2 regions of the Tolypothrix campylonemoides VB511288_2 genome follow, and region 2 is predicted to be linked to the other one. Evidence: predicted binding sites of a transcription regulator. Region 2 holds the regulator's gene; the other holds the start of a gene.

Region 1 (11,639 bases), on a different contig from region 2:
GACGTATTAGCATATACCCATCCATCTCAGGCATACCAATATCAGAAAGCAGGAGATCTGGTGTTTGTTGCTCGAACACTCTCAGCGCTTCGGGTGCTGATGATGCGACAGTGACAGTAGCTCCTAAATCCTCCAATAACTCGGCTATCAGTTCCCGTAAATCGACTTCATCATCAACAATCAAAACACGCAGACCGTTAAAATTCATTTGTGTCTTAATTTGTTCTTCCTTGGCAGTTTCTTTGGAATCGGTCACTATCAAGGGTAACTCGACTGTAAATGTTGCTCCCAAACCGAGTCCTGGGCTTTCTGCTTGTACGGAACCGCCGTGTAGTTTTGTTAAATGGCGAACAATGGACAATCCAAGTCCCAATCCACTATATTTTCTGGTTGTAGAGGTACTTTCTTGACGGAAGCGTTCAAAAACGTGAGGGAGAAATTCGGGGCTGATACCTTGTCCTGTATCGCGGACTTGAATTTGGGCATAAGAGTCTAAATATTCTAAGTTAACCGTAACCTGTCCTCCTTCAGGTGTGAATTTGATGGCATTTGAAAGCAAATTCCAAATAATTTGTTGTAACCGGGTTGAGTCTCCCTCAATTTGACAAGTTTTCAAGTCCAATACAGTTTGAATTTGAATGCCTTTAGCTTCAGCAAGCTGACGAATCAATTCAACCGTGTTTTTAATAATAAAAACTAAGTTTACTGGTTTAATATTTAAGTTCAACTTACCTTGAAGAATACGAGACATATCTAGTAAATCGTCAATAAGTTGAGTCTGTAATTTGGCATTCCGTTCAATTGTCTCCAAGGCTCGCTCCGTGGTTGCTTCATTCAACTTCCGCGATCGCAAAACCTGGGACCAAGCTAGTATTGGATTGAGTGGAGAACGGAGTTCGTGAGAGAGTATAGTTAGGAATTCATCCTTAAGCTGACTCGCTGTTTCTGCTGCTTCTTTTGCCTGTTGCAAAGCTAACTCAGTCTGTTTGCGCTCGGTAATATCGAGTGATGTTCCAATCAGTTTGATTGCTTGTCCTTTCTCGTTAAATATCGGTTCTCCACGGGAATCGAGATATCGAATCGAACCATCATTTAGGAAAATCCTCATATCAAAAGCATAAGCAACACCTTCAACAATGGCTCGTTCAACTGATTTTTGCAAAATTTCGCGATCTTCAGGATAAACTCTTTCGAGTAGTTCGAGGTAAGTTGGTTCGCCTCGCTCTGGGTCAATTCCCCAATGGAGAAACGTAATTTCTGACCAACTTACTTTCTGTGTCTCTATATCAAACTCCCAACTCCCTACTTGGGCGACCCGTTGAGCCATTGCTAAATGCGCTTGACTTTGGTATAGTTGTTGCTCTACAGATTTTCGTGCAGTAATATTTAACACCACGCCAGCCATGCGAACCGGAGTGCCATTCTCATCTTGGTAAGCATGTCCCCGAAATGCAAGCCAATGAGCGTTTCCATCTGCCCAAAGAACACGACACTCAACGTTGTATTTGCTTTGTCCTGTAATAGCTTGCTGTATAGCTTGCTCCACCCGTAGGCGATCCTGTGGATGTATGGTATTAATGAACACCTCATAGCTCATCTTGGTGTCAAGATTTAACCCAAACATGGCTTTACAGCGATTTGACCAGAGCAATTGTCCTGTTATCAAGTCATAATCCCACATTCCCAAATCTGCTCCTTCGAGCGCCAATCGCAATCGCTCTTCACTGTCAAGCGACAATGTTTCGATTGGCTTGCGATCGCATAGCGTCAAGGGAGCGCATTCTCTGATTTCTTTTAGAAGAAAGCCGGTACCATTTTGAGCGATCGCTGTTGGGGTTATTGCCGTACAATTAACAAAAATACCTTCTATATCACCGCTTTCATGACAGATAGGATTGCAGGAGAAAGTCACGTAAATCTCCTCTAAATAGCCCTTGAGGTCTGCAAACAATTGTATTTCTTGAGAAGACACGGGCTCTCTGGTGTTCGTGATTTCTTGAACTATCGGTCTCATGACAGACCAAAGTTCTGGTAGAACGTGAGGAATTTTTTGACCGAGTGCGTGAGGATGCTTATTTGCAATTAATGGAACATACGCATCATTGTAAAGAATAATAAACTCACGTCCCCAACAAACAAACATGGGATGCGGACAGTTGAGCAAAATACTAACAGCTGTACGTAAGCTTTGAGACCAATGTTTGACAGGACCAAGCACAGTGTTTGCCCAGTCAAACTGACGCATCAAAACACCCATCTGTCCGTCACCAGTGAATGGACTGCCAAGAAACTTGATTTGCTTTTGCCCCATCTCAAGCACTCCTCATGGAGAAGCATACAAGGCTCTTGATACAATCTTTCCTGTGGTGCAATATGCTACTCAGTTTTGCCATTGTCAAAGGTGAAAAAGTTGCTTGCTCGCTTATCCTTTTGTAACACAGTTAGAAACGATACCCATAACCTGAGGCAAATTTTTTCTGAGTTAGACGCAAGTTTTACTTAAGATTCTGCCCGATTTCGCATAGTCTCCTGCAAGTGTTCCTCATAATGGCGTTGCTGTGCTAGTAATTCTCTCGCCTCTTCTTGGGTAGCAGTTTCCGCCGGAAAATCGTGAACTTCTGCTTCAGTACGATTTCGCATGGCATCTTGTAAATTTTCTTCATGATGGCGTTGCTGTGCCATTAATTCCCGTGCTCTATCTTCGGTATTCATAATGTTTTTTCTAATACTAGAGAATTGTAAATTTGTTTCCAAGTTTACAAAATTAGTGTAAAGCTTTTTCTCAGTAGAGAAAAATAAAATTTACAAAAAGAAAATTATAGAGAGTCACTTCCTTCTGCCCTCTACCCTCTGCCTTCTGCCTTCTGAATGGTGACTGCTTTTTGTGCCAAGCAAGTCATTTGGGCGATCGCATTTAGATCTAGTGGTTGTGCTTCACTTTCCATTCCCAACCACAACAAGTACTCAATATTTCCTGCAGGACCGGTAATTGGCGACCAAGTTAAACCTTTGTATTGCCATCCCAACTCCTGCGCTGTTTGCAGCACTTGAAATATAGCGTTTGCTTGGTCTTTAGGGTCGCGCACAACACCCTTTTTCCCAACACGGTCTTTTCCCACCTCAAACTGAGGCTTGACCAACAAAACGATTTCACGGGGGTCTTGCAGTAAGTGCCACAGAGCAGCCAAAATTTTGGTTAACGAAATAAACGACACATCCAAAACTGCCAAATCAGCAACCGACTCATCACCATATAACTCATCTTTTGTCAAATACCGTAAATTTGTACGTTCCTTCAAAATCACTCGGGAATCATTTCGCAAGCGCCAATCAACTTGTCCGTAGCCAACATCAACCCCATAAACTCGTTTTGCGCCTGCTTGCAGCAAACAATCAGTAAAACCCCCTGTAGAAATGCCACCATCCAAACAAATCCGTCCTTCTACAGGAATGGCAAATAATTCTATTGCCTTAGCTAACTTTTCTCCGCCTCGAGAAACAAAACGCGATCGCTCTTTTATCTGAATTTGAGCAGAAACATCAACTTCCGTACCAGCTTTGTCAACAACAACACTATTGACCAAAACTTCCCCTGCTTGAATGAGGCGTTGAGCTAAAGCACGAGACGAACACAAAGAACGTTCTACCAATAAAACATCAAGTCTTTGCTTAACCAATTTGGTCATAATAAGTGGTTAGGTGTTAGTGGTTAGGTGTTAGTGGTTGATGTTACAGCTACTAACGACTAACTACTAACGACTAACCACTAACATTTAGATATCTTTTTCGCTCAACTCTCGAGTCATGTAGTCAAATGGCTCATCTAAAAAGGTAGTATCACTCACACCTGTTGCAGCCACTTGCTCCTTCACAATATCCTTCATAATCTGGATACCGCGAACAGTAGGACCGATGGGAACGCCCAAGGAATTGTAAGTTTCCCGCAATCCTTGTAAAACGCGCTCATCTAGTACATCCATACTACCAGCAACGAGAGCATAGGTAGCATAGCGCAGGTAGTAATCCATGTCACGAAGACAAGCCGCATAACGCCGAGTTGTGTAAGCGTTTCCACCCGGACGAATCAACTCAGGTTGTTCTTCAAATAATTTAGAACCAGCCTGCTTGACAATGGACGCCGCATTTGAGTTGATAGACGCAGCAGCTTGAACCCGTGCTGTTCCACTTTCAAAATACGACTTGAGGTTGTCTATGGCATTCCGGTCAAAATACCGTCCAGCAACGTCATAATTTTTAATTAAGCTAGTTACTGCATCCCGCATTCCTTTTTCTCCCAATCAATCCTATTATGGTTTGATATTTATCTGATTGCTGTTCGCAATCGGTATCTTTTTGCGCCACTTATTAAAAGAAGCCCCTGCACAAAATCTGTGCGCTATTTATGGATTCTATGTCAAAGTTGCCCCCTGCGGGGTGAACTTTTTTAATAGAGGGGATGGGGAGTGGAGGGATAAGGCGGATAAGGCGGACAAGGCGGACAGGGGAGAGAGAATAGAAATCTTCCTTGTCTACCCAATCCCCAATCCTCAATTCCCATTATTTAAATAAAAGTTAAATGTCATGCTTCTTAATGGCATTTTGTAGTAAAAAATACAAAATCCACTAATGTCCTGTTTCTAGGATATTCCAGGGGTCTGATGGATTTGCAGTTAGCGAGCTTTCTTCAGCAAACATTGAACACTCTGGTTTTACTATTGATAAATCGGCAGCCTAAGGAGTAACCATGACAACCCCACAAGAAGTCCTGAAGATGATTCAGGATAACAACATTCAGATGATCGATCTGAAATTCATCGATATGCCAGGGATTTGGCAGCATTTGACGCTTTACCAAAACCAAATCGATGAAACTTCCTTTACGGACGGCGTACCTTTCGACGGTTCTAGTATCCGGGGTTGGAAAGCCATCAATGAATCGGACATGGCAATGGTACTCGATGCCAACACGGCGTGGATCGACCCTTTCATGCAAGAACCAACGCTCAGTGTTATCTGTAGCATCAAGGAACCTCGCACGGGTGAGTGGTACAGCCGTTGTCCTCGCGTTATCGCTCAGAAAGCTGTTGACTATCTGGTGAAAACCGGTCTTGGCGATACAGCGTTCTTTGGTCCTGAAGCTGAATTTTTCATTTTTGATGATGTCCGCTTTGACCAAAACCAACACTCGGGCTACTACTACGTAGACTCGGTTGAAGGTCGTTGGAATTCCGGTAAAGATGAAGGACCCAACTTGGGTTACAAACCCCGCTACAAAGAGGGTTACTTCCCAGTTGCTCCAACGGACACTTCGCAAGATATGCGGACAGAAATGCTGCTGACAATGGCAAAGTGCGGAGTACCAATTGAAAAGCACCACCATGAAGTTGCTACTGGCGGTCAGTGTGAACTGGGTTTCCGCTTTGGAAAGTTGATTGAAGCGGCTGACTGGTTGTTGACTTATAAGTACGTTATCAAGAACGTTGCCAGGAAATACGGTAAAACAGTTACCTTCATGCCCAAGCCCGTCTTCCAAGACAACGGATCTGGGATGCACACCCACCAATCTATTTGGAAAGATGGTCAACCTCTGTTTGCTGGAGACCAGTATGCTGGCTTGAGTGAGATGGCGCTGCACTACATTGGCGGTATTCTCAAACACGCACCTGCATTGCTCGCAATCACTAACCCTACTACCAACTCCTACAAGCGCTTAGTACCTGGTTATGAAGCACCTGTAAATTTGGCTTACTCTCAAGGTAACCGTTCTGCTTCTATTCGGATTCCATTATCTGGTAGCAACCCCAAAGCCAAGCGTTTGGAGTTCCGCTGTCCCGATGCGACTTCTAACCCATATCTGGCATTTGCTGCTATGTTATGTGCTGGGATAGATGGTATCAAGAATAAAATCGATCCCGGTCAACCTTTGGATAAGAATATTTACGAACTTTCTCCGGAAGAATTGGCTCAAGTTCCTTCAACTCCGGGTTCTCTTGAACTCGCTTTGGAAGCCCTGGAGAATGACCATGCTTTCTTAACCGAACCTGGTGTATTCACTGAAGACTTTATCCAAACTTGGATTTCCTACAAGTTGGATAATGAGGTGAACCCAATGCGCTTGCGTCCTCACCCCTACGAATTTTCTCTCTATTACGATGTTTAATTTTTAGGGACTCTTGCACAGTACGTCGAACCCCGGCTTCCTTAAAAAAGTCGGGGAACTAATCAACATAAAACCACCCGCTAGTGGTGGTTTTTTTTTGATTGGGGATTGGGAATTGGGGGGAAGGGGGAAACAAGGAAGAACTTTATACTGCATTCTCCTCGTCTTCCTTGTCCCCAAGCCCTAGTCCCTAGCCCCTTGTGCTAACTCATTGCTGCATTACTGCGATCGTAAGTCATGCGAGCCGAGGGGTCTATTTTGCCTTGAGTTGGATTCCAATAATGAGAAACTTCTCCAGGAAGACCTAGCTCCTCACCCGCACGACCCAGCATGGATTGTTGACGATTCTTGATCAACTGATAGTGACGCATCATAAGAGCACGTGCTTTTTCTTGTGTAGACATACTGAAATCCTCCTTAGTGGTTTTTTTATAAATGTCAATATTACCTGACATATTTCTTTAGTTTTAATATAACACCTATTCTGTATCTAAAGTTACGAAAAATAATATCTTAATAAAATTTAATATTTGTAGCAGAATAAATATCTATAGGATTTTGCATCTCTCCCAAGACTTATTTTTTCAAGCTGTAAACCTTTCTTCAGATTTATGAGCACTCAGTTACAAATACTTAAAATATGTAAAGATATATTCTAAAAACTTAATTAAAGGAAATTCTCATGTCTGACACTTTAACCAAGCTGACTTATCAAACTTTTCAGCAAGGCAAAAGTTATTTTGGTCTAACCCATAAAATTTTAAGTATTCGCCTCAAAGAGTTGCTCTTTCCTAAGAAGGAGGCAACATCTCAAGGTATTCCTAGGGAAGCTATATTGACGCTTCAACAAAGGCAAAATAATTTGCAGGAAGTTGATTGGGAAGATGCCGAACGGGGTGTGTATCCTAAAAGCTTGTTGTTTGATAACCCTTGGGAAGATTTTTTCCGCTACTACCCTCTAATATGGGTTGATTTACCCCAAATTTGGGATAGGGCAAACCAAAGGAAATACCAGGATTTTGCCGCTGACGTAGACATTAAAGGTTATCCGAGCTACTACATCCAAAACTTCCACCACCAAACCAATGGCTACTTGAGCGATCTATCCGCAAATCTGTATGACTTGCAGGTGGAAATTCTCTTTCAAGGTTCAGCAGATGCTATGCGACGGCGCATTCTTGCTCCCCTAAAGAAAGGGTTGGAAGTTTTCAGAGACTTAGCCCCCCGTCAAACCCGTGTTCTGGACGTAGCTTGCGGAACCGGTCGCACTTTAAAAATGATTCGAGCGGCTTTGCATCAAGCATCTTTGTTTGGAACAGATTTGTCACCAGCATATCTGCGTAAGGCTAACGAGCTTTTGTCTGAAATACCAGGGGAATTACCCCAACTTTTGCAGGCAAATGCAGAAGAGTTGCCATACGTAGATAACTATTTCCATGCTGTCACCTCTGTTTTTCTCTTTCATGAATTACCTGCAACAGCTCGCCAACGGGTTATTGAAGAATGCTTTAGGGTCACAAAACCAGGCGGCGTATTTATAATTTGTGACTCAATTCAATTGAGCGATTCCCCAGAAATGGAACCATTTATGGAATACTTCCATGAAACTTTCCATGAACCTTACTACAAGCATTATATTACTGACGATCTGGTAGAGCGATTGGAAAAGGCAGGTTTTGTGAATATTGAAATGCAAGTTCACTTTATGAGCAAGTATTTGATTGCTCGTAAAGCTGCTTAACTATATTCCTATACTTTTCTGTTGACATGGGGTGGTAGATTGAGCCACCCTCTTTTTTGCAAATTTTAAGTAAGTCGCTAGAAAAAACAAACTCTGTTACGAAACGTCAAATCTCTATATTGGCTCGTAGTTGCGCTTCTTGCGTTCGCCACTCTTGCGTGCTGAAGGCTAGACACGCAACTACAAACTCATGATAATTACGAACACCGACTTACTTAGCCTAATGAACTATCTCCGTACAACTAAAAAGTTGCAATAGGAGTTTTGTGCGTATTTGAAGATCTTTCAATACTTGCAATACAAAGTAGCAACTTTACTTGACATTAATGCAAGAATTCACTACTTAACTAGTATAGGAAATAACTGGTAAAACACCACAATATTACTGAGAAATCCAACAATTGAAAAGTTACTTTTTTTGCTTTATAGGGTACGTAACGGATAGGAAGCGTAACACCCTGGATTACCGTACTTTTATTCCCTTGCTACAAGGTCTTTGCCACCCCAGGAACTGGCACGAACTTGCAGTTGTTAGACTTCAGATTGCGGAGCACTGATATATTCAATCAATTCTCTACGTCCACTACCTCTATAACCAGAACGTCCAGACCGTGAGGTTGAGCTTTTTTTTGTCGCTCTCGCCAAAATCAATTGTGGCGATTCATATTTGGACGAGAAAGTGTTAGGGACTTGGTTGTTAATAGCAAAGGAGCTACACAGGAAACCCACGATTAAAAGTGAAACAGCTGCACGCATAATGAATGTTTATTTTTGAACTATCCATTTCACTGATACTGAGTTTTCTTTTGTGCATCCGGATAATTTATTCAAGAGTATTGTTTTTTACCACAAAAAAATCCTTGTTAGCACTCAATATGTTCCGCTAGTAACCAATTTCCTGCACTGTTAAAACGACCCAAAATTTTGATGAATTGTCCGTGAAGATATGTTTGCAACTGCTCGTCAATGTCCGATCGCAACGTGACAATTTGCCAAGTTTGACCCTGATAATCGCTTGGTGAAGTAATAATAAATTTATAATCCTGCTGAGTTTGGCACTGGAAAAACCCCATGAAACAATCAATGTTTCTTAAATTAACAGCATCGCCATAAGAGTAGAAGCCCACAGTTGGCGAGAAATGGGGGCAATTGCCGCTATGAGGGTATGTTTCAGGATTATCTAAATAATACAGTTGCATATGTAACCAATCCGGAGAATCAGGTGGTAAATTAAAGATGGGAACGATAGCAGCTGCATGATGGCGATCGCGCAACAAAGCCTCTTGCAAAGTTCTTACAGGCAAATCGCGAGGGCTTAAATTTAACTCAATACACAAAGCAGCTGCCATACCAGCTGCTTGACCAATATTCATAACTACTGGTTGCAATCGAGTCGCGCCGTTAGCAATATGAGAAACCGAAATATTTTTCTCGCAAACTAATAAGCCATCTGTTTTTATAGGAATAAGACAGCGATAGGGAATTGTAAAAGGAGTTCCCGTCCAACGTCCTCCCCAACGAATAGATTTAGGAAGCAATTCAAATTTTATCTCCGGATAATGATGGTCGTTAGCATAGTTACCAATCGCAATAGCATCTTCATGTAACGGTGCAACGCTACCTCCCGCAATTGGTAAAATATCCTGTTCTCGTATGGTCGTCAGTCCTACGAGGCGTCTGCTCTCCCGATAATAGGGGTGAAGGGCAAAAGATGAGGGAGAGATAGAGGGAATGGGGGAACGGGGGAATGGGGGAAAAATATGATGGGCTAAACCGTAGCGATAACCGATTTGATGTTGGATAAAACGGGCAAAATTTTGGCTGTGCCAAAGGCATTCTTGCAGAAACTCGCGCCGCTTCTCTGAAGATGCTATGACTCGCCCGACTCCATGACCGTAATCATTACCATGAATGGGCCAATTAATCATAAACAGACCCCCAGGCAAGCGTCCGTAATTTAAAAATTGTTCTGCACCACAATTATCCCAAGCACCAGTAAATTGTGAGGGGTTGTCATTTGGCGCACTTGGGATTTCAGGAGCCATAGATTCACCAAAATCTTGCATAACCACTACCCAAGTGGGGGCTTGCACTGGATATTTTTCTGTGAGATAATTAAATGATGCTGGAGCGCTAATTTCTCCCCATTCAGACCTCAACTCCCAACCCCAACGGTAAGGTACTTCAGCTAAATCTAACAAATCCCCCAACTCTGTGGCATCAAGGGTTACTTTGGCAGTAACAGTAAAATCTGCAAACCGAACACCAAAAACGCAGTCATTTTGTTGAATGACCTCTAAAGGTCTTCTACCTGGAAGCCAAAGTAAGTTTGGTAACTCTTGAACCCAATCTGCGAAAATCTCTGCTCCAATGCGAGGGTCGTAACTAAAGAAGCTGACCCAACTGTTGTCTAACCCCATTGGTTGACGGCGTTGCAATTGTTTTATAAATGCACCCCACAATCCTGTTTGGAAAGCTTCCAACTCATTGCCATCCGGTGCAGATACTCCCGCAGAAGTCAGCATTCCCCCCAACCAAGGAAATTCACTAACCAAAATAGTTTTTACCCCCCGCCGCGCTGCTTGGAGAGCAGCTGCAGTTCCTCCTGTTCCGCCTCCCACCACTAAGACGTCAGCTGCGTACACCCGATCTGTCATGACTGAACCTCAAGAAAGCATGAAGGATAAAGTATGGAGGATAAAACTTCCAGCTTTCATCGTCTTTAGATATTTTTTATAAATACATAATGTAGTTTGTCTTGTATTAAAGTAAATTTGACGGATCTCACACACATTTCCTCCCTCTGTTAACAGATACAAGCTAGGGAATTAGAGCGGTTTTACCCCTCACTTAGAGAGTCTCAATGAGAGATACCATCTCCGAGTTGCTAACAGCATCGGTAAAAGTTGGCAAGTACTTTGCAACCGCTCAAGAAAAATTTATTACCTCAATCAAAAAATGAGGACTAGTACACGAAGGCAGAAGTACGATGGCAGAGGGCAGAAGGCGCAAAAGCTTTAACTGTAAGCTTTTTCTCTGTCACTAATGGTTGCTTTATTTACGCCGAACTGTACTAGTATAAGAAATGTAACTTTCCATCGATCGGATTGGATTTCTCATGAACCTCTCGACTTACTTCATGCACTTGGTTGGTTCTGGTATCAGCGCCTACTACTTTGCTGCTCAAATCCGTGACCCTAAAACTCGCCCCAATGTTCTAGCAGGGTTCCAATTGGCAGAATCTGGTTCTGTTCCTTTCCTGACCGCACTTAGCGATCGCGCTACAGCAGAAGGTGATACATGGCTTGCAGAAAAACTGGCGCAACACGCATCAGATGAAACCAAACACGGTCAAATTTTTGCTCATGCCTTAAAACAACTTAACAAAGAAGTTATAGATTTTAAAAATTTGCCAAAAAACACTCAGGAAAATAAATCGGAAAATAAATCGCAAGAACGCCGCAGCCCGTTTTTTGCAGCTTTCTTCGAGGGTTATTCTCAAGAACAACTCAAACCGGAAGTCATTGATTGGGATGTGTTCATGGGTAGCACTTATATTTTAGAGTTAGATGCAAGTAAAGACTTTACCCGAATGGCAAACGTCTTACCCGAGAACGATCCAGTGACTCGCAACTTAAAATTGGGAATTTTGAGCATTGCCAAAGATGAAACCGGTCATGCTGCTTACATTTACGAAGCCATGATGCGGCGAATGCCTTCTGCTAATGTAGAAAGACT
Region 2 (11,639 bases):
ATAATGACTACCTTCTACTTTTTACGCTCTAATTACTGATTTTTCAGGTTTTGAATTTGTTGCACAAAAAACTTTTCTAAAGATGGACGTGACAAATTCATGGCTATTAATTGCCCTCCCATCAAACGCAGGCTCGCCAGAAAATCATAATAATCTCCATTGAGTTCCCCTTGCCAAGACCCATCTGGCTGGTACTCCAAATTAGCGATCCATTTTTCAATAATTTCCCAGTCTCCACCGTGTCCTTTGACAGAATATACGTCAGTTGTTCCTAAAAGTTCATTAAGAGATCCAGAACAAATAAGTTCACCTTGGGCAAGAATGGCAACGCGATCGCAAATTTGTTCCACTTCACTGAGAACATGACTGTTGAAAAAAATTGTTTTACCTGCCGCTTTTAAAGATAAGATAATCTCTCTCATTTGGTAGCGTCCCACAGGGTCGAGCCCTGACATGGGTTCATCCAAGAATACCAGTTCTGGATCGTTAATGAGTGCTTGTGCCATTCCGACACGTTGTAACATTCCTTTTGAATAACGGCGCAGGAGTTTTTTGCGGGCGTCAGATTGAGGCAATCCTACCAATTCCAGCAATTGAGGAATGCGTTGGCGTTGAACCTTTTTAGGAATTTGAAATAGTCCGGCGACTAACTGTAAAAATTCCCAACCCGTGAGATAGTCATATAAATAAGGGTTTTCAGGTAAATAACCGATACGTTCTTTAACACCACGATCTCCAATCGGCTTTCCCAAAAGCAATCCCCGCCCCGATGTCGGACGGATAATTCCCAGTAACAATTTCAATAGTGTTGTTTTACCAGCACCATTTGGTCCTAACAGCCCAAAAGTTTCTCCCTTGTAAACTTTCAAAGAACAGTTTTTGAGAGAGACAACTTTCTGATTCATAAAAAAGCCAGTGCGATAGACCTTTCGCAACTCAGAGGTTAGAACAACTGGCGGACTGTCTCGTGTATTTAGTTCGGAGTTCGGGGCGTCTGCAACAGACTTCATCTTGTGCTTCGGGCAACAGCAATACGTTTAATCTATAGGTTACCCAGTTGACTCCCAATAATAACATTGACCAGCGACCGATGACCAGCGATCGATATACAGGGAGGCTGTTAACCTTTGTTGAGGCGAAACTTGGGGGTGAGAGATTGTATTTTTTCGCAAATAATGGGTCAGAGCCATTTGCCAACAACCAATCTCTAATGGTAAATACACAATTAGGTAGGTTGACACAAATCAAGGTAATCGTTCAATTTTCCGGTCACCGAGCGCTAGCCTACCTAATTTCACAATAATTTATTTTTACATGCCCATGATTTCGTACCCTGCATCAACGTACAGGACTTGCCCGGTAATTCCGCTAGACAAGTCGCTACATAAAAAAGCGGCTGCATTGCCCACCTCGAGCTGAGTGACAGTGCGTTTTAATGGCGCAACTTGCTCAACATGGTGAATCATGTCCAAAATACCTCCTACCGCACTAGAAGCGAGAGTACGAATAGGACCTGCGGATATGGCGTTTACCCGAATATTGGCAGAACCCATTTCAGCCGCTAGGTAGCGCACGCAAGCTTCCAACCCTGCTTTGGCAACTCCCATGACATTATAGTTGGGAATTGCTCGTACACCACCCAGGTAGGACAGAGTGACAATACTTCCTCCCTCAGTCATTAAGGGTTTAGCGATCCCTGCAAGCTGTACTAGAGAGTAAGTACTCACTTCCATTGCCAGATTAAAGCCGGAACGAGAGGTTTTGCTGAAGTCTCCACTCAGGTCATCTTTACTGGCAAAGGCGAGGCAATGGATGAGGATATCTAGCTTACCCCACTTTTGCTGGATTTCTTCAAAGGTTGACCTAACCTGCTCGTCGTTTTGGACATCACAAGGAAGAAACAAGCTCGGAGTGAGGGGTTCTACCAGTTCTGCAACTTTCTTTTCCATTTTGCCTTTCTCATCTGGCAAGTAAGTAATTCCCAGATCGGCTCCTGCTTTATGGAGTTGTTGGGCGATCCCCCAAGCAATGGATCGGTTGTTTGCAATTCCTGTTACAATAGCTTTTTTTCCCGTCAGGTCAAGCATATTAATTCTTAATGTGAACTTTCATGCTTGAGCATACTAGAATCTGAGGCTAGTTGTCTGGAGTTTTGAGCAGTATTAGTAAATATTACGATCCGGGTACCTGTTAGCTACCAGAAAATTGTTACTGGAAGCATCGGGCAATCTCAATATATCTTCGGTTTTTTGTCAAAAAACTGTTTTGGAAAAACTTTTGCAATCAACTATTTAAAAAGTACTAGATCTAAACATGAAAAATTATGTATCATGATGAACAATTAACTATGAGCACCAGAGGATAAGTATAGGAAAGAACAAAAAGGTTGACAATGTGTTCTTGATTTTTCGGGTGTATTCTTAGGGAATTAGTTTTATTTTTTCCGGCATTGGGTAGGGGAAGGGAGATGATGACACAAGATAAGGCCCTAGCAAATGTTTTTCGTCAGATGGCAACAGGAGCGTTTCCTCCTGTTGTAGAGACGTTTGAACGCAATAAAACCATCTTTTTCCCCGGCGATCCTGCCGAACGAGTTTATTTCTTATTGAAAGGAGCTGTTAAACTCTCCAGGGTGTACGAGGCAGGAGAAGAAATAACCGTAGCACTACTTCGGGAAAATAGTGTTTTTGGCGTTTTGTCCTTGTTAACAGGAAACAAATCAGATAGGTTTTACCATGCAGTTGCTTTTACGCCTGTTGAACTGCTGTCAGCCCCAATAGAACAGGTAGAACAAGCACTCAAGGAAAATCCAGAATTGTCAATGTTAATGCTGCGCGGACTGTCTTCGCGAATTTTACAAACAGAGATGATGATTGAAACACTTGCTCACCGAGATATGGGTTCGCGATTGGTGAGTTTTTTACTAATTCTCTGTCGTGATTTTGGCGTTCCTTGTGCTGATGGAATCACAATTGATTTGAAGCTATCCCATCAAGCAATAGCGGAAGCAATTGGTTCTACTCGCGTGACTGTTACCAGGCTACTAGGTGACCTGCGGGAGAAAAAGATGATTTCCATTCATAAGAAAAAGATTACTGTCCACAAGCCCGTTACCTTAAGTCGGCAATTCACCTAAAATAGTTCTGAGTGTTGAGTTAAGAGGGCAGAAGCAATTGTGTACCTATGCTGAAAGCTCTCTAAAAAACTCAGCACTATCCTCTAATTTCTCCACAGATGATGGCTTGAAGTAGTAGGCTGTATCTGGAAGGATTTCGTCGGTAGCTAAAAGATGACCACCGGGTACATCCTAATATTGGCAATATTAATTTTGGGAGGCGCAATCGCCACAGTGGGAGACCGTATTGGCACCCGAGTTGGCAAGGCGCGGCTCTCACTCTTCAATCTGCGTCCCAAAAACACAGCAGTACTAGTGACTATTCTGACAGGAACTTTAGTCTCGGCATCAACTTTGGCAATTTTGTTTGCTGCTGACGAAGGGTTGCGTAAAGGAGTATTTGAGCTAGAGGATATACAAAAAGACCTTCGTCGCAAGCGCGAAAGTCTCGAATCCACAACTCAACAACTGGATGTCACGCGGAAAGAATTAGAGCAAGCTAGAAAAGAACAACAAGAGAAAGAAGAACGCTTGCAAAAAACCAATGAGTCATTAAAGGAGGCAAATGCAAAACAACAAGCAACGCAAAACCAACTGAATCGCACGACAGAACAACTCAGCCGCACTCTCAGCCAACAAGCCCAAATTCAAGCTCAACTCCAAAATACGGAGACCCAACTGGATCAAGTAGTAGCACGCTACAAACAAACTGTAGCTGAACTGCAAAACGTTGATGTTGAGAAAAAAAAGCTGCTGGTAGAAGTAGAAAAACTTAAGATAGGGCGGCAAAAATTATTTGCCGAGGCAAAAAGAGCGATCGCCCAAGCGCAAGAAGCGATCGACAAACGGGATCGCGAACTGGCTAACCGACAGGAGGGTATTGAACAGCGAGACAAAAGAATTAATAACCTAGATCGGCTGATTCAAGAACGCAATCAAACCATTGCGGAAAGAGAAAAAGTCATTGCTCAAAGGGAGTCTCGCCTTAAAGACCTGGAAATGCAGCAGAATGAGCTAGAACAGGAAGTGGCAAGGCTGGAAAAATTCTACCAGTCCTACCGCGAATTGCGTTTGGGAAAACTAGCCTTGGTTCGGGGTCAAGTTCTCGCTGCTGGAGTTGTTCGTATTGAACAACCAACAGCTGCGCGTCAGGCGATCGTTCAACTGTTACAAGAAGCGAACCGAACAGCTATCCTCAAACTTACTGAACCCGGTGCAAATACAGAAAATTCACAGATGTTATTTGTGACTAAAGAGCAAATTGAGCAACTCAGTCAGCAAATAAAAGATGGTCGAGAATATGTAGTCCGAGTGTTTAGTGCTGGTAACTACGTCAGAGGAGAAAATGGTATTCAGTTTTTTGCCGATGCAACCCTCAATCAAAAAGTCTTTACAGGAGGTGAGGTGTTAGCAGCCACAACAGCCGATCCTCAAAAGATGACAGCCTACCAATTACGTCAGCGACTGGAATTACTCATTTCTGCTTCGCAATTTCGTGCCCGAAATGCTGGAATCTTAGACAGTATTCAAATAGATAGTACGTTCTACCGCTTCATTACCCAATTGAGGCAGTATAATCTGCCATTAGATATTAAAGCTGTTGCAGCAGAAGACACTTTCACCGCAGGGCCACTCAAAGTAAAACTGATAGCAATTCAGAACGGGCAAGTTGTTTTTAGTACTTGAATCAATACTGACCAATGACTATTCCTGAATTTTCACCAACGCAACCAGTTATTTTGGGATTCGATCCAGGTCGAGATAAGTGTGGCTTGGCTGTCATGGGTGTAGATAGGCAACTTTACTATCATGAAGTTGTCCCCTCCGAACATGCGATCGCTGCTATTTTGTCGTTGCAACAAAAGTATCCCATTTCCTTATTGGTTATGGGAGACCAAACAACAGCCAAGCGTTGGAAACAACAACTGACTGGGGAATTAACAGATTCATTAAATATTATTTTAATAGATGAGAGATATACAACTTTAGAAGCACGCGATCGCTACTGGCAGATGTATCCTCCTAAAGGATTGACAAGATTACTACCTCGTGGTATGAGACAACCCCCAAGACCAATAGATGATATTGTTGCCATCCTGCTGATTGAAAGATACCTAAACCGACTAACGAATTAGGAATTATGAATTATAAATTATGAATTGAAAGTTTAAAGACTACCGTTCATCATTCATCATTCATCATTCATAATTTTTTAGAGTTCTGCTCTAATTGTGAAAGCATAGTCTCCGCCCGGTTCGAGTTGGTAGTCTTGTTGCTCTAAAAAGCGCCCCAAGGGTTCTTTAATTAAAGCACGTCCTTGAGAAGGCTTTACAGCAAGTTCCCCGCGACGGAAATGCCATTGGAACTGCCACTCAAAATCGCCTGCTCTGACTTCACCTTCAAGATAGCCTTGTTGCCAGGATTGACGGATAATCCTGACATGGGCAGTAGTTTCTGGTAAACGGTTCTTAGCACTCACGACGCTTAATTGTCAAGTTTTAGAGTAAAACTAACTTCTTATAGCTTTACATTAACTCAGCACAGTTCCAAATATCTCAATGGTAGTAATTGAACCAAATCAAGATTTTCTGACATTTACAATTTTTGCCCATCAATATGCTCTGTAGTTGATTCAACAGCAAGCCCCTTCTCCTATATAGGTAGATTTTAGACACACTTTATTGAATCTTTACATGGTTGATTTCATACAGGTCAATTGCACCACGCACAAGGGGATGGTGCTTGTAACTAGCCGAGAGACAACGGCTGAAACACATAGCGCATTGACTGACGCCTGCTTTTCTGTCCCGAAGGTAGAGGCGAGAATACAGTCATCTCGAACCACTCGTTTTCCCAAAACTTCTGCCTTAGTAAAATACGTGTAAGTAGGACTTTGCTGCACAGAAGCGTGATTTGATGGGCATTGCTCACTCTACAGGAATTAAATTTTTGATAAAGAATTAGGATTGCTATATGAAGATTTTTTATGAAAAATTTGTTATTTTTATTTGTAGTAAATCTTTGTCAACTTATTGCCATCATCTCTACATACCGTTTTCATACAACTGTGTTATTTCTTTAAGAGAAATTTGCTGTTAAGTCAGAAATATTTTATTAAAAAATTAATTTTTTTCCTCAGTGATGATTTAAAAAGTAAACATTAAGAAGAGCGTAAGTTGGTTTTCGTTCCTCAACCCAACCCCATACTGCTTGGTTAAGAAGATTACCGTATGAGACCAGAACCTTTGTGCAGGGGAGGAAAAAAACTTTTAACCGACAAGTATTGTAACCTCCTATACAATATATTTATTGATTTAATATTTACTTTATAAAGACCCTTTAATCAAATCAGTTACGGACAAAAAACAGTTGAATGAGAAAACTCAGTAGTTGTTTTAGAAATGAGATAGCTACTTTTTATTTTTAGTATTTAAGTTAATGTCGAGTGATTTAAAGTAAAAAATATTTTTCCATACAAAAACTTCAAGAATTTTAGTGATATGTAAAGAGCAATTTAACATTTTTTGAAAAAGAATCGTGTAATTTAGTAAAAGTTCAGAACAAATACGGTTATGGTCATCTTAGTTTGAGATAAATCACTACTGCTCAAACTAAAACTTCATGATTGACGATAAACGATTAGGTTTAAGTACTAGAGCATCGGTACAGAAATCAATATGAAGACAAAAAACTGGTTTCTCTGGCTCGAAAAGCTCGATCTCTCGTAGGCTCAAATTGAAGAAACAGGGTTTTTGGGAATACTGTTTCGGCGCTCTAGTAACTTAGACTCTTTTGGAATGACACAAAAGACTTTTCCTGAAAAAGTACTATGGTGGTATTTTTTCTAATACTTTGTATGGCTATGAAATAAGGACAACATTCCTTATTAAAAATGAGCATTGCTTTCGTATGCCTCTGCATAATTCGCTACATACTGCATGAAATGAATTTGGCTTAAGACAAAAAATACATCTATCGAATTGAGGAATGTAATTACAATGCAACTCTACACACCTACTGAAATAGATCGTTTTCAACAAGACCTTCCCTATTTAATTGAAATCCAGCAGTGGATTAAAAATTTTTTGATAAAACCTCACCCAAATTTGGGTAGATCGGGTCCTGTATGCCCTTATGTACCTCATGCACTTAAGACAAACGGTATTCAACTAGGAGTTATTCGCGCTCAAAATCTACAGTTACAGGAAATTGAAGAACTAGTTTTAAGCTATAAAGATATTTTTCTGCAAATAGAGCCAAGGAACAAAGAAACTGAGTTGACTCAAAGTATTATCTTAATTTTTCCCGATATTAAGCTAGAAGACACTGCTCGTATCATTGATAGCGTGCAACAAAAGCTCAAAGAATTTTTTGTAGATTCAGGTTTAATGTTAGGAGAATTTCACAAGCGCAATTATAGCCCAGGATTGCACAACTCTAATTTTTACCCCCTTCAAAGTCCCATACCCATTTTAGCGATTCGCTTTATGGTTGAATCAGATTTACCTTTTCTTATAAATGCCGATAATTTGGAACTTCGCATTAAGTATCTCAAAGCTTATTTACGACACTTTGATCGGAAAAATTCCGAAAGTAAAAATGTTAGTAATGCTCGTTATGCTTTGAAATTAGCACAAGAGCAGCTTCAAAATGAGAAGTTATTGGATTTATGTTGGGAGCACTCATAAAAAACCTTGTCTTCAAAGATAAATCAAGAAATTTTGCTACAGCATTTCCCAGCCTGCTGAGGTAAAAATTTATCTGCATCCATCTGCTACAAACTACATTTAGTTCAATCTCCTGTACCTCATAAAGTGGGAATTGCTACATACCATTTCGGTGGATGCGTGGATTTTATATTTTGGATTGCAAAAGCCTCAATTGAACTAGATACTCCCCCATTATCTGTCGCAAACACTTTTTGAATTAATCTCAATCAGAATTTTGTTTTTCCTAGAAATCTTGTAATTCTCATTAGACGCTATATCTCCATGAGTAATATCAAACAAAATACATCTGTTTATAACAATTGCTTAACAATAGAAAAGAACCAGAAGACTCAAATAGATAACTCATTAGAGTTATGCATTCATCAACTGTTTGAGGCTCAAGTAGAGCGATCGCCGGACGCTGTTGCTGTTGTATTTGAAAACAAACAACTCACTTACCGACAGTTAAATCAGCAAGCCAACCAACTAGCGTATCACCTGCGTGCATTGGGTGTAAAAAAAGAAGTTTTAGTTGGGATTTGTGTAGAGCGTTCTTTAGAAATGGTAATAGGGCTGTTAGGAATTCTCAAAGCGGGAGGTGCTTATGTACCACTCGATCCAACATATCCTGAAGAACGTCTAGCCTTCATTATGGAGGATACTCAGACACCAGTACTGCTCACGCAAAAGCACTTAGTTCACAAATTACCTGCTTGTAAAGCACAAATCGTTTGTTTGGATAGCGATTGGGAACAAATAGCCCACAACAGCCAAGACAATCTTGTTTGCGAAACAAAAGCCCATAATCTCATTTACGTCATTTATACCTCTGGCTCCACGGGACAACCCAAAGGGGTGATGATTCCTCACCGGGGAATATACAACCAACTTTACTGGAGGCAAACCAGTTTTGGATTAAGCCAAGTCGATAAAGTTTTACAAACGATTTCTTTTAGCTTCGATCCTTCTGTATGGCAGATATTTTGGTGTTTGTCGTTTGGAGGACAGTTAATATTACCATCACCTGGCGGACATCAAGACACTGCGTATTTAGTAAAGACTGTGATTGAGAAACAAATTACCGTTCTCGCCTTAGTACCTTCTATACTCCGCGTGTTGTTAGAAGAAGAGGGAATCGAGAACTGTAAAAGCCTTCGACACGTAACTTGCGGCGGAGAAGCTTTACCCATTGAATTAGTAGAACAGTTTTTTACCCGCCTGAATTTGGAGAATGTTCTGCATAACTGCTACGGTCCTACTGAAGCTTCTATTGATGCGACCTTCTGGACTTGTCAGCGCGGAACTCATGGCATTTTTGCTCCCATTGGTCGCCCGATCGCTAACGCAGAAATTTACATATTAGATGAAAACTTGCAACCCGTACCTGTTGGCGAACCTGGTGAATTGCATATTGGTGGTGTAGGATTGGCGCGGGGTTATTTTAACCGTCCTGAACTAACAGATGAAAAGTTTATTCCCAACCCTTTTAAAACAGCAAATAATTCTTCTGAATTGACTTGTTCAGACCGACTCTATAAAACAGGGGATTTGGTGCGTTATTTATCTGATGGAAATCTTGAGTTTCTCGGTCGTATTGACCATCAGGTTAAAATTCGGGGCTTTCGCATTGAATTAGGAGAAATTGAAGCGAAACTTGGTACGCATCCAGCCGTACAACAAACTTTAGTTATGGCGCGAGAAAACGTTCCGGGTCACAAACAATTAGTGGCTTATGTTGTGGTAGCTCCAGAACATAACTCCGTAGAACGCCCCAGCCCTTCTGAGTTGCGCCTTTTTTTGCAGGATAAGTTGCCTCAGTACATGGTACCTGCTAGCTTTGTCTTTTTAGATACCATGCCATTAAATCCTAATGGCAAGGTAGACCGCCATGCTTTACCCGCACCAGATCGAGAAAGTTACAAACATAACTTTGTTGAAGCCCGCAATCCAATTGAGCAGGTTTTGGCATCCATTTGGGCGGAAGTTTTGAGTTTGGAAGTCGTAGGTATTTATGACAACTTTTTTGAATTGGGGGGGCATTCACTGCTAGCAACGCAAGTGATGTCTCGGATACGTCGGGCTTTAGGTGTAGAAATTAAAGTACAGTTGCTGTTTGAGACACCAACAATCGCGGATTTGGCACGTGAGATCTCGGTTATTCAAAACCAAGACACCAATCTCTTGGAAAATCATACAATTCCCCGATTAACCAATCGACAAACGGTACCCCTGTCTTTTGCTCAGCAGAGAGTTTGGTTTTTGGAGCAGTTGGAGCCAAACAGCCCGACTTACATCATCTCTCAAGCATTTCGGTTACAGGGGACATTAGATGTAGGCGTATTGCAACAGTCTTTAGATGCAATTGTTGCCCATCATGAAGCACTCCGAACAAATTTTATTGTCTCGGTTGATGGTAGCCCCATACAAATTTTTCAAGAACCTCGCTCTGTAGAACTGAAGATCGTTGACTTTTTGCACGAACAAAAAAGCGAAATTAACCCTCAACTGTCAGATTACCTTAACCGGGAAGCACACCGTCCTTTTAACTTATCGTCTGATTTGATGCTGCGAGCAACATTGTGTTACGTAGACCATCAAGAATACGTACTTTTGCTGGTCATGCATCATATTGCTTCTGATGGCTGGTCAATGGGTATTTTATGGCAGCAATTGGCAACAGTGTATGAAGCTTTCGCGCAAAAATTGCCAAATCCGTTACCAAAACTGCCCATCCAATATGCTGACTTTGCAATTTGGCAGCGTCAACGGCTATCGGGTCAAGTTCTCAACCAACAGCTAGATTACTGGAAAGACCAGCTAGCAGGTGCAAATACTATACTGGAATTACCTACTGACAAACCGCGTCCTCCCGTGCAAACTTACCGAGGCGCGATGCAATCTTTGATACTACCCCAAACCCTAGCAGCATCTTTGACAATGCGATCGCAACAGGAAGGCGTGACCCTGTTTATGACGTTGCTTGCAGCATTTGGAACACTTTTGCACCGTTATACCGGACAAGAAGACATCCTCATTGGCTCTCCTATCGCAGGTCGCAATCGGGCTGAACTTGAAGATTTGATTGGATTTTTTATCAACACCGTAGTTTTACGGGTTAACTGTTCTGAAAATCCCAGTTTTTCTACCCTACTAAATCGCGTTCGTCGCATGGCATTGGAAGCATATACCCATCAAGATATGCCTTTTGAGAAGTTAGTACAAGAACTACAGCCAGAAAGAGATACCAGCCGCAACCCACTATTTCAAGTATGGTTTAATATGCTGAATTTAAAGGATATTAAACTGGAATTACCCGGTCTGGTTGTAGAACCCTTCTCAATGCCAGAAACTCCTTCTAAGTTTGACTTAACCTTGTACATCACCGAACAACAGCAAGGAATCAAACTGGAATTAGTTTACAATGCTGACCTATTCGTACCCGAGCGAATGCAGGAAATGCTCGATCAGTTCCATCATTTGCTCGTTCAGATTGCGGAAACTCCACAACAGAATATTTCTTCTCTATCACTAGTTACGAACACAGCGGCATTACTTTTACCAAATCCTCAGCAAAAACTTTCCATACTCTCAGAAGCAGCCGTTCATACTAAATTTTCTCAACAAGCTCAAAGAGTACCGCAAAACTTGGCAGTTGTGGATGCACGAGTTGCTTGGACTTACGCCAAACTTGAAGAACTGACCAATCAATTGGCTCACTACTTGCTAGCAAATAATATCCAATCTCAAGACGTAGTTGCCATTTACGGACAAAGAAGTGCCTTATTAGTTGTAGCAATCCTAGGTGTTCTGAAAGC

What was found. The regulator NtcA, encoded in region 2, controls nitrogen genes in cyanobacteria. The targets are predictions, from matches to a motif close to TNTGTANNNNNNNNTACANA.
Region 1: glnA (type I glutamate--ammonia ligase) is a predicted target of NtcA. The motif match lies at 4,599-4,618, and genes of this name have one in related genera.

The regions. Positions count from the first base shown of each region.
Region 1 is NZ_JBFPMW010000011.1:83,624-95,262, forward strand. Features, by position in the region: gene AB0756_RS27855 (PAS domain-containing hybrid sensor histidine kinase/response regulator) at 1-2,311, opposite strand, end outside; gene AB0756_RS27860 (hypothetical protein) at 2,500-2,712, opposite strand; gene AB0756_RS27865 (TlyA family RNA methyltransferase) at 2,844-3,677, opposite strand; gene apcB (allophycocyanin subunit beta) at 3,774-4,283, opposite strand; gene glnA (type I glutamate--ammonia ligase) at 4,745-6,160, shown strand; gene AB0756_RS27880 (hypothetical protein) at 6,364-6,564, opposite strand; gene AB0756_RS27885 (class I SAM-dependent methyltransferase) at 6,843-7,901, shown strand; gene patX (heterocyst-inhibiting protein PatX) at 8,433-8,657, opposite strand; gene AB0756_RS27895 (FAD-dependent oxidoreductase) at 8,765-10,558, opposite strand; gene AB0756_RS27900 (hypothetical protein) at 11,020-11,639, shown strand, end outside.
Region 2 is NZ_JBFPMW010000002.1:872,982-884,620, reverse strand. Features, by position in the region: gene AB0756_RS08215 (ABC transporter ATP-binding protein) at 33-1,010, opposite strand; gene fabI (enoyl-ACP reductase FabI) at 1,311-2,087, opposite strand; gene ntcA (global nitrogen regulator NtcA) at 2,468-3,136, shown strand; gene AB0756_RS08200 (DUF3084 domain-containing protein) at 3,290-4,801, shown strand; gene AB0756_RS08195 (pre-16S rRNA-processing nuclease YqgF) at 4,816-5,250, shown strand; gene AB0756_RS08190 (DUF3146 family protein) at 5,328-5,594, opposite strand; gene AB0756_RS08185 (DUF6875 domain-containing protein) at 7,114-7,803, shown strand; gene AB0756_RS08180 (amino acid adenylation domain-containing protein) at 8,107-11,639, shown strand, end outside.